One region of the Actinomyces respiraculi genome, then DNA from elsewhere that is predicted to be linked to it. Evidence: riboswitches for the same ligand, from Rfam matches in the RefSeq annotation. Region 1 holds a riboswitch; the other holds the start of a gene.

The links. Region 1 has a riboswitch for ZMP and ZTP ahead of purH (bifunctional phosphoribosylaminoimidazolecarboxamide formyltransferase/IMP cyclohydrolase). Riboswitches for the same ligand answer to the same signal wherever they lie in the genome.
Region 2: it holds a riboswitch for ZMP and ZTP, as region 1 does, so the genes downstream of both, glyA (serine hydroxymethyltransferase) here and purH (bifunctional phosphoribosylaminoimidazolecarboxamide formyltransferase/IMP cyclohydrolase) in region 1, are expected to answer to the same signal.

The regions. Positions count from the first base shown of each region.
Region 1 covers NZ_CP063989.1:783,821-790,959, forward strand. The annotation lists gene ID810_RS03200 (6-phosphofructokinase) at 1-51, opposite strand, end outside; gene sucC (ADP-forming succinate--CoA ligase subunit beta) at 350-1,558, shown strand; gene sucD (succinate--CoA ligase subunit alpha) at 1,562-2,509, shown strand; gene ID810_RS03215 (cell division protein PerM) at 2,506-3,768, shown strand; gene purN (phosphoribosylglycinamide formyltransferase) at 3,765-4,364, shown strand; ZMP/ZTP riboswitch at 4,391-4,480, shown strand; gene purH (bifunctional phosphoribosylaminoimidazolecarboxamide formyltransferase/IMP cyclohydrolase) at 4,506-6,239, shown strand; gene ID810_RS03230 (DUF3017 domain-containing protein) at 6,287-6,625, shown strand; gene ID810_RS03235 (dicarboxylate/amino acid:cation symporter) at 6,734-7,139, shown strand, end outside.
Region 2 covers NZ_CP063989.1:2,078,096-2,085,234, forward strand. The annotation lists gene ID810_RS08670 (ABC transporter) at 1-269, shown strand, start outside; gene ID810_RS08675 (bifunctional methylenetetrahydrofolate dehydrogenase/methenyltetrahydrofolate cyclohydrolase) at 471-1,385, opposite strand; gene glyA (serine hydroxymethyltransferase) at 1,382-2,686, opposite strand; ZMP/ZTP riboswitch at 2,736-2,836, opposite strand; gene ID810_RS08685 (GDSL-type esterase/lipase family protein) at 3,222-5,915, opposite strand; gene ID810_RS08690 (zinc transporter) at 6,420-6,857, opposite strand.

The DNA of each region.
Region 1 (7,139 bases):
GTCAGGCGTCAGGACGGGGGAGGGGTTCTGCTCGAGGGCGACGGGGCTCATACGGGCGTCCTTCTGTGAGGGGACAGGTCCGGACACCATTGTGGTCGTTCGGTACAGGGGCGTCACGTGATCGGGCCGGGGACCGCTCCGCGCCCGGCGAAGCGCTGCAATCGCGGGCGCGTCGGTGCGCGAGCCGGGAGGCAGAGACGGACCTAAGTCCTGAACTCGAGGTGATTGATCCGCATTTCGCCAGGTGCGCGCCCGCCGCTCGCGCTACTCTCAACAGGCCAGCCCGGCTCGCCACGAGGCGAGCCGTACCGCCCGACGACGGGCTCGACCGGGAAGGACCCGACGCTCGATGGACCTGCACGAGTACCAGGCCAAGGGCCTCCTCCAACGTCACGGCGTGCCCGTGCTCCACGGAGAGGTTGCCTCAGACCCCCAGACCGCTGAGGAGATCGCCCAGCGGCTGCTCACCCCCCAATGCCCGCTTCTCGTCGTCAAGGCCCAGGTCCGCACCGGTGGGCGCGGCAAGGCCGGCGGCGTGCGCCTGGCCCGAACCCCCGCCGAGGCCCGAGAGGCCGCCGAGGCGATCCTCGGACTGGACATCAAGGGCCACATCGTCCGCCGGGTCCTCGTCACCGAGGGCGCCGACATCGCCCAGGAGCTCTACGCCTCCTTCCTGCTGGATAGGGCCGAGCGCCGTTGGCTCGCCCTGTGCTCCGCTGAGGGCGGCATGGACATCGAGACCCTGGCCAAGGAGCGCCCCGAGGCCCTGGCCCGCGTCGGCATCGACCCGATCGAGGGCGTCACGCCCGAGGTCGCCGCCCGCATCACCGCCGCCGCCGGAATCGCCGAGCCCCTGGCCGGGAGCGTCGCCGAGGTCCTCCTCCTGCTGTGGCAGACGCTCGTGGCCGAGGACGCCACCCTCGTCGAGATCAACCCCCTCGCCGTCACCCCCGACGGCACGGTCCTCGCCCTGGACGCCAAGATCACCCTCGACGACAACTCCGCCTTCCGTCACGAGCCGATCCCCGACGCGCACGAGAACGAGGGCACCGACCCCCTCGAGGCCCGCGCCCACGAGCTCGGCCTCAACTACGTGCGCCTGGAGGGCGAGGTCGGCGTGCTGGGCAACGGCGCCGGCCTGGTGATGTCCACCCTCGACGTCGTCGCCGGAGCCGGCACCCGCCACGGCGGCGTGCGCCCCGCCAACTTCCTCGACCTGGGAGGCGGCTCCTCCACTGAGGCGATGGCCACCGGCCTCGAGCTCGTCGCCTCCGACCCCCAGGTGCGCGCCGTCCTCGTCAACGTCTTCGGCGGCATCACCTCCTGCGACACCGTCGCCGGCGGCATCATCGCCGCGGTCGAGCGCCTGGGCGGACTCGACAAGCCCGTCGTCGTCCGCCTGGACGGCAACCGCGCCGAGGACGGGCGCCGCATGCTCGCCGAGGCCGCCCTGCCCGGCGTCAACGTCGTCGACACGATGGACGGGGCCGCCGACGTCGTCGCCCGCCTCGCGCACGAGGCCACCTCCCCCCGCACCGACACCCCCCAGGAGGCCTGAGCCATGAGCATCTTCCTCACCGAGGACGACCTCGTCATCGTCCAGGGCATGACCGGCTCCGAGGGCCGTCGCCACACCCGCCGCATGCTCAGCGCCGGCACCCGCGTCGTCGCCGGGGTCAACCCCCGCAAGGCCGGAACCACCGTCGCCTTCGACGTTGAGCCCCTGGGCCCCGGCGCCGCGGACGTCACCGCCGGCACCGTCGAGGTTCCCGTCTACGGCACAGTCGCCGAGGCCCGCACCGCCACCGGCGCCGAGGTCTCCGTCATCTTCGTGCCCCCCGCCCACGTGCGCGGCGCCGTCACCGAGGCCGTCGACGCCGGAATGCGCCTCGTCGTCGTCATCACCGAGGGCGTGCCCGTCGCGGACGCCACCTGGGCCATCGCCTACGCGGCCGCCCACGGCACCCGGGTCATCGGCCCCAACTGCCCCGGCATCATCTCCCCGGGACGCTCCAACGTCGGCATCACGCCGCCGGACATCACCGGCCCCGGTCCCGTGGGCCTGGTGTCCAAGTCCGGCACCCTGACCTACCAGCTCATGCACGAGCTGGGCGACATCGGCTTCACCACCTGCATCGGCATCGGCGGTGACCCGGTGGTCGGCACCACCCACATCGACGCGCTTGCGGCCTTCGAGGCCGACGAGGACACCCGCCTGGTTGTCATGATCGGTGAGATCGGCGGCGACGCCGAGGAACGGGCGGCGGCCTACATCGCCTCCTCGATGACCAAGCCGGTCGTCGCCTACGTGGCCGGCTTCACCGCCCCCGAGGGCAGGACGATGGGCCACGCCGGCGCCATCGTCTCCGGCTCCTCCGGCACCGCTGAGGCGAAGAAGACCGCCCTGGAGGCCGTCGGCGTGCGCGTGGGGCGCACCCCCTCGGCCACGGCCGCGATCGCCCGGGACCTGCTGCGCGAGCTCGACGGCGGGAGCGACGTCGAGGAGTGAGGACCGACCACCCCCTGCCGCGCACCCTCCTGCCCCGCGACTGGCCCGTTGCCATACGCACCGGGTGTGAGGCGGCCCTCGGAGGGTGGGCCATCACCGTTGTGCCCACCCTCGCCGTCTTCGTCGCCACCTCCTCCCACGACGCCGCCGCGGCACTGTCCATGGGCAGTGCCGCGCGCACGGCAACGGCCCTGTGGAGCCTGTCGCTGGGCGGCTCCTACGGCCAGGCGGGCAGTCCCGACGGCGTCCTCGGACTGCCGCTGTTGGGCCTGAGTCTCGTCGTCGTCCTCCTGGCACGCTCGGCCGTGCGCCGCTCGCGGCTGGCCGGGCCGGCCTCGGCCGTCTGCACCGTGGCATCCAGCGCCCTGGTCACCGCGCTCCTGCTGGTCCTGGCCACCCCCGCGGGGTCCCGGACCTGGCCGACGGCGATCCTTCTGCCCGCCCTCGTCGCACTCCTCGCCGTCGCCGACCTCCAGCGGCGTGGCACCGGGTCTGCGGCTCTGGCCGACTGGTGGGCGCGCCGCCCCGCCTGGGTGGATCCGGCCCTGCACCTGGCGCGCGCGACGGCCCTCCTGGCCGTCGTGCTGGCCGCCGCCGTGCTGGTGATGGCGGCCGCCGTGGGCGGCGCGCCGCGCATGTCGCGGCTCCACGACGCACTCAGCGGCGGAGGGGTCATCGCGTTCATCGGCCAGCTGCTGCTCCAGGCGGCCTGGCTGCCCGACGCTCTCATCTGGGCCCTGTCCTGGCTCGCCGGGTCCGGATTCCGGGTGGGGGAGGGGAGCCTGTTCTCCCCCGACGCCGTCATCGCCGGCCCCGTGCCGGCGCTGCCGGTGCTTGGGCTCCTGCCCACCTCCCCGCTGGGCGGCGAGAACTCGAGCGTCGGCCTCTACGTGCCCCTCCTGCTGACCCTGGCGACCCTGTTGGTCGCCTGGCGCAATCGCCACGAGCTCGCCGGGCTGGAGCCTGGGCAGTCGGCGCTCGCCGGGATCGGCGCCACTGTCCTCCTGACTGCCGGGACCTGGTTCGCCTGCCTGGCGGCCTCCGGTCCCATTGGGCCTGGGCGCCTGGCCGTGGTGGGGCCCGCCAGGGCGACGACGGTCCTGCTCGTGGCCGTGGAGACGGGCGTCGGCCTCATCGTCGGCAGCGTGCTCGTTCACCCCCGGGCCCGGGCGCTCACCGAGCGCATCGAGCGCGTGGGGCGCCGCGCCGGCGACGACGGCCCCGGCACCCCCACGGATGACAGCACGGAGACCTCATGAGCACCCCCGCACGTCTCGTCGTCCTCGTCTCGGGGACCGGCTCCAACCTCGCCGCCCTCCTGACCGCCTGTGAGGAGGCCGCCTACGGGGCCCGTGTCGTCGGCGTCGTCACCGACACGGAGTGCCCCGCCGCCGACCTGGCCCGATCCGCCCGCCTGCCCGTCGCCGTCGTCCCCCTGACGAACGGGCGCGACCGGGCTGTGCGCGCCGCCTGGGACCTCGACGTCGCCGAGGCCGTCGGCACCCACCGGCCCGACCTCGTCGTCTGCGCCGGCTTCATGCGCCTGCTCGGCCCCGGTTTCCTGGACCGCTTCGAGGGGCGCGTGCTCAACACCCACCCCTCGCTCCTGCCGGCCTTCCCCGGCGCCCACGCCGTGCGCGACGCCCTGGCCGCCGGGGCTCGGCGCACCGGGGCCACCCTGTTCTGGGTGGACGAGGGCGTCGACACCGGCGCGCACGTGGCCCAGGTGGAGGTGCCCGTGCTGTCCGACGACGACGAGGCCAGCCTCACTGCCCGCGTCAAGGCCGCGGAGACCCCCCAGCTCATCGAGCACGTGGGCCGCCTCGCGCGCCAGATGGCCGCCGGGGAGCGTTAGCCGCCCGGGGACCGCGGCGCTAGGCTGGGCCCGACCGCGACTGGCGAGGGTGGGCCACCACCGGGGAGCGGCCGCACGATGGATGAGCAGGGGCGTCGCCCGCCTGGGCGCCCCGGCCGACCGATCGCACGAGGAGCGCGTATGAGCACGCCCGTCCCCACCACCCCCGTCCCGACCGAGGCCCTGACCGACCCCGAGCAGGTGCCCGTGCGCCGGGCCCTCATCTCCGTCTATGACAAGACCGGCCTCGTCGAGCTCGCCACCGCACTGGTTGGCGCCGGCGTCGAGATCCTCTCCACCGGCTCCACCGCCGCCACCATCGCCGCCGCCGGGCTGCCCGCCACCCCCGTCGAGGAGGTCACCGGCTTCCCCGAGTGCCTCGAGGGCAGGGTCAAGACCCTGCACCCGCGCATCCACGCCGGCATCCTCGCCGACCGCCGCAAGAGCGAGCACATGACCCGGCTCGACGAGCTTGGGGTCACCCCCATCGACCTCGTTGTCGTCAACCTCTACCCCTTCACCGACACCGTCGCCTCCGGCGCCCCCTTCAACGCCTGCGTCGAGCAGATCGACATCGGTGGGCCCTCGATGGTGCGCGCCGCCGCCAAGAACCACCCCGCCGTCGCCGTCGTCACCGACCCGGCCGACTACCCGGCCGTTGCCGCCGCGGTCGCCGCCGGGGGCTTCCAGCTCGCCGATCGCCGTCGGCTCGCCGCCAGGGCCTACGCCCACACCGCCGCCTACGACGCCGCCGTCGCCACCTGGTTCGCCCAGCAGATCGAGACCGGCGAGCCGCAGGCGGCTCCCGTCCCGCCCGCCTACGTCGGCCTGGGCCTGGAGCGCCTGGAGACCCTGCGCTACGGCGAGAACCCGCACCAGGCGGCCGCCGTCTACACCCGGCCCGGCACCACCGGCGGGGTCGCCCGCGCCACCCAGCTGCACGGCAAGGCCATGAGCTTCAACAACTACACGGACACCGACGCCGCCCTGCGGGCCGCCTACGACCACGGCGACGACGTCGCGGTCGCCGTCATCAAGCACGCCAACCCCTGCGGCATTGCCGTCTCCGCCGACGGCGACGTCGCCGAGGCCCACCGCAAGGCCCACGGCTGCGACCCCGTCTCCGCCTACGGCGGCGTCATCGCCACCAACGCGACCGTCACCGCCGCGATGGCCCGCCAGGTCGCCCCCATCTTCACCGAGGTCGTCGCCGCCCCCGCCTTCGAGGACGAGGCCGTGGCGATTCTGTCCGCCAAGAAGAACCTGCGCCTGCTGCTCGTCGAGCCCCCGGCCCGCGAGGGCTACGAGATCAAGGCCGTCTCCGGCGGTGCGGTGGTCCAGCAGCGCGACACCTACCAGGCCCACGACGACGACCCCTCGACCTGGCAGCTCGTCAGCGGCCAGGCCGCCGACGACGCCACCCTGGCGGACCTGCGCTTCGCCTGGCGCTCGGTGCGCGCGGTGCGCTCGAACGCAATCCTCCTCGCTCATGACGGCGCCACCGTCGGCGTGGGCATGGGCCAGGTCAACCGGGTCGACTCCTGCCGCCTCGCCGTCGAGCGTGCCAACACCCTGGGCCTGCGCTCGACCGGTGACGCGGCGGCCGAGGCCGGTCCTCAGGCGGAGACGGGCGCCGTCGGCGGCGCTGACGCCTCCACGGTCCTGAGCGCCGACGCGCCCGAGCGGGCTCGTGGCGCCGTGGCCGCCTCCGACGCCTTCTTCCCCTTCGCGGACGGCCTCCAGGTGCTCATCGACGCGGGCGTCACCGCCGTCGTCCAGCCCGGCGGCTCCATCCGTGATGAGGAGGTCATCGCCGCCGCGCGGGCCGCCGGCGTCACGATGTATCTCACGGGCAGCCGTCACTTCGCGCACTGAGCGGCGGGGTTCGGGACGGTGCGCGCCAGCATGGCTACGATGCGCCTGTGAGTCAGGAGGAGCCGGAGGCGCGCACCGCCCCGACGGGCGTGGGGCGGCACCCGCGGTGGGGGGAGTCCCGCCGTGAGCCGTACTCGACGCTGAGCGTTGTGGCCACCACCCTCGCGCTCGCGGGGGTGCCGGTGCTGGCGCTCACGCAGCACCACCGGCTGGCAGTGCTGTGGCTCGCCTGCCTCGTCCTGGGCCTGTCAGCGGTGCGGGTGCTGCGTCCCGACGGCACGTGGATCGCGGCCCGGGGGCGGGTGTTCGATGCTGTTTTCGGGCTCCTGCTCGCGCTCGGGCTCTTCCTGCTGAGCTCCTACGTCGAGCTGCCCAGGGTGCTGTGACCGACGGGTGACACTTCTCCGCGTGGGAACTGAACGTGTGGCATGCTGCCAATGCACCGGGTATGCACCCCCGCGCCCGGGATCCTCCCATCCCTCGGAAGGCCGGCCATGTCCACTGCGACCACGAAAAGCCCCGCCGACCCGCGCAGGTTCCTCGCCAAGGGCGGGATCCTCCCGTGGGTCCTGACCGCGATCATCCTCGCCCTGCTCCTGGGCAGCATCACGATCGGCGGCAACCACCTCGTTCCCGTGGCCGTGGGGCGCGTCTTCGCGACCTTCTCCGGCCTGTTCAGCCAGTTCCTCAGCTTCTCCATCCCGCTCATCATCATCGGTCTGGTAACCCCCGCCATCGCGGACCTCGGCCGTGGCGCAGGCAAGTGGCTCGGCATCACCGCGGCCATCGCCTACGGCTCGACGCTCTTCTCCGGCTTCCTCACCTACCTGGTGTGCGCGAGCGTCTTCCCCCGCCTGCTGGGCGGCAACTCCCTGTCCGAGGTCGCCGAGCCCGGCAGCG
Region 2 (7,139 bases), 1.3 Mb from region 1:
ACCTGGGCGCGACCATCGTCTCCACGTTCTTGCCGCTGCTGACCGGCGTCATCGTACCGCTGTCGCTGTGTCCGGCATGGGTGCGTGTGCTCGGCGCACTAGCGCCGCTAAGCGGCACCGTGACGGCGCTCGACGCCAGTGCCGACGGCGTTGGAGCATTGTTGACCCGCGACCTGCTGGTCGCGCTCGTGTGGGCGGGCGCGGGCCTGGCAGCCACCCGGCACGCCGTCACCCGGCTGCGCGCCGGAGCGCGTCGGGATGTCATCTGAGTCGACGCGCCGACGATCGTCGTTGCGGTCCTCGCTCTCAGCCCCGGGCGCGGAGCCGCAGGCCGTGGAACATCCCATGCGTCATGAGCCGCGCGACCGGACGTATAGTCCGCAGCGCTCGACTGGCGCGGCGCGCGGGACGGGCCCGAACCCTTCGCAGGTCCGGGCCCGTCGGCCTCAGTCAGCGAGAAAGCGGGCAGCTCAGGAGGCCTCAGCCCCTGCGGCCAGGCGCTCGGCCGTCTCAACGACGTTCGCGAGCAGCAGCGCGCGGGTCATCGGACCCACTCCCCCCGGGTTTGGCGACAGCCACGACGCCACCTGGTCGACGCCGTCGGCAACATCGCCCACGATGCGGCCCTTGCCGGTGGACGGGTCCACCACCCGGGAGACGCCGACGTCGAGAACGACGGCGCCCGGGCGCACCATGTCCGCCGTGATGATCCCGGCACTGCCGGCGGCCGCGACGACAATGTCCGCGCGGCGCACGTGCTCGGCCAGGTCGGCCGTGCCCGTGTGGCAGACGTCGACGGTGGCGTTGACGTCCTTGCGCATGAGCAGCAGCCCGATGGAGCGACCGACGGTGACGCCGCGCCCGACGACGCACACGTCCTTGCCCGCCAGGTCAATGCCGTGACGGGTCACCAGCTCGATGCAGCCACGCGGCGTGCAGGGCAGGGGCGAGGTGATGGGCTCGCTGCCGCGCAGGACAAGGCGCCCGAGGTTGGTGGGGTGCAGGCCGTCGGCGTCCTTGTCCGGGTCGATGCGCTCAAGCACCGCGTTGGTGTCGATGCCCCGGGGCAGCGGCAGCTGGACGATGTAGCCGGTGCAGGCAGGGTCGTCGTTGAGGCGGTCGATGGCCGCCTCGACCTCGGCCTGGGTGGCGGTGGCGGGCAGGTCCACGCGGATGGACTCGATGCCGACCTCAGCGCAGTCGGCGTGCTTGCCGGCCACGTAGCGCACGCTGCCGGGATCCGCGCCGACGAGCACGGTGCCCAGACCCGGCACGACGCCGCGTGCACGCAGGGCGTCGACCCGCTGCCTCAGCTCGCTCTTGATCGCGGCGGCCGTCGCGGTGCCGTCCAGGACCTGTGCGGTCCCGGCCCAGGGGACTCTCACTGCTCGAGCCCGTCGTAGAGCGGGAAGGCCTCGGTCAGGGCCGCGACGCGGGCCCGCAGGCCGGCGAGCAGATCGTCGTCGGCCCGGCCGGCGGCACCGGCCACGAGGGCGGTGGCGATGATGTCCGCGACCTCGGTGAACTCGGCAGCGCCGAAGCCGCGGGTGGCCAGCGCCGGGGTGCCGATACGCAGACCGGAGGTCACACGCGCGGGGCGCGGGTCGAAGGGCACGGCGTTGCGGTTGACGGTGATGCCCGCGGCGTGGAGGAGGTCCTCCGCCTGCTGGCCATCGAGGGCGGCCTCGCGCAGGTCCACGAGCACGAGGTGGACGTCGGTGCCGCCGGTGACGAGGCTGATGCCGGCGGCGCGCACGTCGTCGGCGAGCAGGCGCTGGGCGAGGATCGCGGCACCCTCGATGGTGCGGGCCTGGCGGTCGCGGAACTCGTCGGTCTGGGCGATCCGCATGGCGACGGCCTTGGCGGCGACGACGTGCATGAGCGGGCCGCCTTGCTGGCCGGGGAAGACGGCGGAGTCGAGCTTCTTGCCCAGGGTCTCGCCGCGGCTGGACAGGATCATGCCCGAGCGCGGACCGCCGATGGTCTTGTGTACGGTGGTGGACACGACGTCGGAGTGGGGCACGGGGTTGGGGTGCAGGCCGGCGGCGACGAGGCCGGCGAAGTGCGCCATATCCGTCCACAGGTAGGCACCGACCTCGTCGGCGATAGAGCGGAAGGCCTCGAAGTCGAGGTGGCGGGGGTAGGCGGACCAGCCGGCGATGATGACCTTGGGGCGCTCGCGCAGGGCGGCCTCGCGCACCTGGTCCATCTCGATGCGGTGGGTGGTCTCGTCCACGCCGTAGGCGGTGGCGTTGTAGAGGCGGCCTGAGAAGTTGATCCGCATGCCGTGGGTGAGGTGGCCGCCGTGGGGCAGGGCCAGGCCGAGGATCGTGTCGCCGGGACTGGCCAGGGCGTGCAGGACGGCGGCGTTGGCCTGGGCGCCGGCGTGCGGCTGGACGTTGGCGTAGTCGCCGCCGAAGACGGCCAGGGCGCGCTCGATGGCCAGGGACTCGGCAATGTCGACGACCTCGCAGCCGCCGTAGTAGCGCTTGGCGGGGTAGCCCTCGGCGTACTTGTTGGTGAGCACGGATCCCTGGACCTGGAGTATGGCGCGGGGCACGAAGTTCTCCGAGGCGATCATCTCGAGGGTGCCGCGCTGGCGGGCGAGCTCGCCGTCGAGGACGGCAGCGATCTCGGGGTCGAGCTGCGCCAGGGGCATGGCGTTAAGGGTCGTGGGGGCGGTCATGCTTCTCCTTGGTGTCCGGACTTTGCCGACGTCGAGCGTCGGCAGCTGCGGCATCGGCCCAGGCGGGCGACCATCTGCTCCTTGCCGGTGGCCCGGCAGCGCCGCCGCTCCCCGGTGGTTGGCCCACCTGCGCCAGTCACGACGACGTAGCCCATGCTAGACGGGTTGGGCGGGTATTGGGCAGGTAAAGGTGTTGTGAGCCGACGGCGGGGCTGGTGGCTGTCACGCATCTCTAGTCAGAAAGACTCGCATTCTAGCGGTTCCGCGGAATCCTGCGGTTTCTGTGGCGCCCCTGCGGGCACGAGGGGCTCTGACTAGGGATGAGTGACACGCTCGTCCGCGAGTCCGGGCGGGGTCATCGCTGGGAAGCACAGCGGTCGGCTTGTCGGGCACTCACCCTCTGAGGGGCGAGGTTCACTGGACGTTGCCTTCACAGGCCAGGCCCGACGCAGACACCGTCCCTGTCACCAGGGGGTCCATCAGCCCTCCAGCGACAGGGACGGTGTGAATGGCATTCACATCCAGCGACCATGCGTCACTGACGGGAACGACGCTGGCGCGCCAGCCCTCCAGCGGCCGCAAGCAGGCCCGCTGTCATCACAAGCGCCACCGATGAGCCCGTGCGGGCAAGGTTGCGATGCTGTGACGCGGACGGTGCCTGGTGAGGGGACACGGCAGAGGGGGAAGAGGTGGGAGTAGGAATGGTCTGGCCCGACGCCTCATGAGAGGGCCCCTGTGGCTCCTGTGGCGTCTCAGGCACCTTCGGTGTCTCGGTCCCGCCCGGCGTCACAGTCGCACTCGGTGTCTCAGTCGCGCCCGGCGTCTCAGTCGCGCCCGGGGTCACAGTCGCACTCGGCGTCTCAGTCGCGCCCGGGGTCACAGTCGCACTCGGCGTCTCGGTCCCGCCCGGGGTCACAGTCGCACTCGGCGTCTCGGTCCCGCCCGGCGTCTCAGTCGCACTCGGCGTCTCGGTCCCGCCCGGGGTCACAGTCGCACTCGGCGTCACAGTCGCACTCGGCGTCACAGTCCCGCCCGGCGTCTCAGTCGCACTCGGCGTCTCAGTCGCGCCCGGCGTCTCGCCTTCCGGATGAGAAGGAGCCGGACTGCTCTTGTCAAAGTAGAGACTCTCCAGGCCATACAACTGGGATGTGGAGGGCCTCACCCCCATCTGCTCAGCGAGGTACTGCGCCAGCATGAGGTGCCCGGCATGGTTGAGCACGCCATCTGTCCACCACAGCGAGTCCAGCGTCGTGTACTTGTGCCTCATCTGTGCCATCCATTGGGAGGCGTCAATCAGGTGAACGTCCTCGGCCGCAGCCAGTTCACGCATTGCCTGGGCGTAAGGAACTACCTGCTTCCCTAGCTGCGGTGGGGTCACCAAGACCACTACCGCTCCGTCACCCGTCGCCTGCTGCACCAGGGAGGCGAGGTGGGAACGGAAGTCCTCAACCGAGGACTCGGTGAGCGTTCCATGATCCAGCACCTCGGGCGCCACCACCAGCACCGCGGGCCGTTGGGACTCCTCCAACGAGCGATACTCCGCCAGCAGGTCCGCACTGGAGGCGCCTGCACGGCCACGGTTGACCACAAACTTCATCCGACGCACCAGGGACGTCCGGTCGTAGTCCCATCTGAGCACCTCATCCAGGAGCTCGACGTACCCTCGTGTGAAAGCAGGCATATCCGCCTCGGGCACTCCCTGGGTCGCACGTCCACCCAGGTAGAGCCAGGTGTTGGGAACGTCATTGGCAACCAGCGGGCGCAGGTCCCTTTGTAGCGGCGTCTCCCCCGTGCCCGCGCCTGGCAGCATCTGGTGCTCCTCGGCGCTGAGTTGCCGGTCATAGACCGCTGCGTAGTCGACCTCCCCATGCAGGAACAGGGTCCCTCCGGGCGAGGCCTGGTCCTTCCTCGCCCCAACGGTCAGCTCGCGGACCCCCAAGAGGTCAGGTGCCAGGGCAGCGTTCTCAGCCAGGGACAACGCCCGTAGCGGGGAGCCGTCAACGTAGGGCTGGATCGCGGAGTGAGTCAGGGTCACAGAGACCGTGTGCCAGCGCCCGTCACGCAGGGCCCCTCCCACGGTGTACCAGCCGTCCTGCTGGCCCACATTGCCGTTGATACGCAGCCGCCCGTCGCTCAGCACCTTAAGCTCGACCTTCTTGGAGCTACTCGGGTCCACGGCACTGAGCAGCACCTCCTCGGTGGTTGAGGCTCCCAACTTCACCCTCATGACAAAGGTCGTCTCGCTGGCCTCCGCGAGCCACGGCACCTGATGAGTGTCGACTCCATTGCCGTCACCGGTCATTGTCCGGTCAAGGTTCAGGCCTAGACGCGCGTCGGCGGGCGCACTGGTGTCACCGTCGGCTACTACAGCTGGATCGGCCCAACTCAGCCGGTCGAGGGTCAGGGCCTGCGCACTCAACTGGGCCAGCGGGCTGGAGGCGTCGAGCAGCCCCAGATTACCCAGCAGGAACTGCGCCCACATGAGGTGCCCGCGCTCGTTGGGGTGGATGGAGTCACCCATGAGTGCGGCGTTGATCTGCTGCCCGTCATTGGTCTCGGTCCACATCCGGGCCACATCCACCAGGATCGTGTCAGTATCCAGCGCGACCTGGCGCATCACCGCGAAGTACTCATCCAGGTTGGTGTTGTACTCGGGTTTGGCGGTGTAGTTCTGGGTCTGCAGGACCGGGATACCGCCCTGCGCCCGGACCTGGGAGACTGCAGACCGCAGGTTCTCCCGATACTGCTCGATCGGGGTGAGTGCGGGCCGCATGCGACCGTCATTCATGCCCACCGACATGATGACCACCTGGGCGTGGTGCCCGAGCACCCACGAGTCAAAATAGTCCATGAGATTGCCACTGGTGGCTGAGGAGACACCCGTGTTGATGATGGTGTCCTGGGCACGAGGCTGCCCGTGCATGCCAGCGGTACGGACATAGGCGTGGACATAGTCCGCGAAGCGGTTGAGTCCGTGGCTGTGCAGGACGCCCTGGGTGATCGAGTCCCCCGTCAGCACCCAGGTCATCGGCTCAGGGCGCGAGACTCCTTGCTGCAGGCTCGCATAGTCCTCAAGCCCCTGGTTGCGAATGGCCCATTGGGCAACCGTCATTGGCGCATCGGCCCCGGTCTCCCCGCTCGTGACGGTGGCGTCCGGCGTCTCGGGCGCGCCCTGCGCCGTGGGGACCAGAAGGGCACCGGAGACCGTCAGTGCGAGGGTCGTGATCAAGGTAGGAGCCCAGAGGGCCCGGGAACGGGGTGGAGTCATCATCTGTCCTGTCTCTGAAGAGGCGCCATTGCCTAGGACTGCGGGGAGCACGACATCGTGCATGTGTCTGCGATGCACGACAACGTTGGCCTGCATCACAGACATCATACATCTTATCTCTGGAGGCGAGGCGCCGCCGGTGGACATCGTTCTGGTGATGACAGCAGGCCACAGGTCAAGCACACGGCGAATACGACCTGTCTGTGCACAAGCACGCCCCACGAGGGACAGCGCATGTCCGGCAGGGTGAAACACGGCCAGGCGTCACACACGGATGGCCACAGATCGGGTCTTGGCTGGTTTGCTTGCTGATGGGCTTATCAGCACTGGTGATGGTGGTGGGACCTACTGTCTGCCTTGACCGGCGTCCTCGTGCCTGCGGAGGCTGTCGTTTTGCTCTGGAGTGTGCGGTGGGTGGTTGTTGTGTTTGGCAGCGAGGCGAGGTGTTCGGCGGGGTTGGTGGGGTTAGTGGCCCATGGCTTCTTCGGCGTCGTCGGTCAGGATGGAGGTCAGGCGGATGAGGGTGAAGGGGGTGGAGGTCTCGGTGGTGGTGATGGTGCCGGTCACGGGTCTGGTGGTGCTCTGGCCGTCGATGGTGTAGGTGGCGGCCCAGGTGGTGGTCAGGCTGACGACGACGTTGTTGTCGCGTTTGTGGTAGCGGTGGACCACGCTCTGGTGGGGGTAGGGCCGGCCCGGGTCGGTGGTGGTGGTGCTGGTGCCGTCGCCCCAGCTCCAGGTGTAGGAGATGGGCGTGGCGGTGATGGTCACGCCGGTGCCGGCGATGGTGGTGGTCAGGGTCCGGGGTGAGGGGTCGGTGTAGACGATCAGGTCCATGGTCACGATCACCTGGTCCCCGGGTGGCTGGCGCACCAGGCCCGAGCCGCCGACCAGCAGGGTGGACACGTCCGAGGCGGTCAGGCTTACGGGCGCGCCGGCCTCAGCGGCGGCTGGCTGCCCAGCAGGCTCTGGGGCCGGCGGGCACAACCGTCCCAGAGCCTTGGTCAGCACACCGACCTGGACCTCACCGGCGGTAGGCGTGCACGCACTCCACCCGCGACCAGCAGACACCGCGGCCGCATCCTGCGCCAGAGGAACATAACCCCCAGACACCGGCGCAGGCGCACCAGAGCCCGGAGCCGGAACCGTGGTCTGGGTCGTCGAGGTGACAGTCGCCCGGTCCCCTTC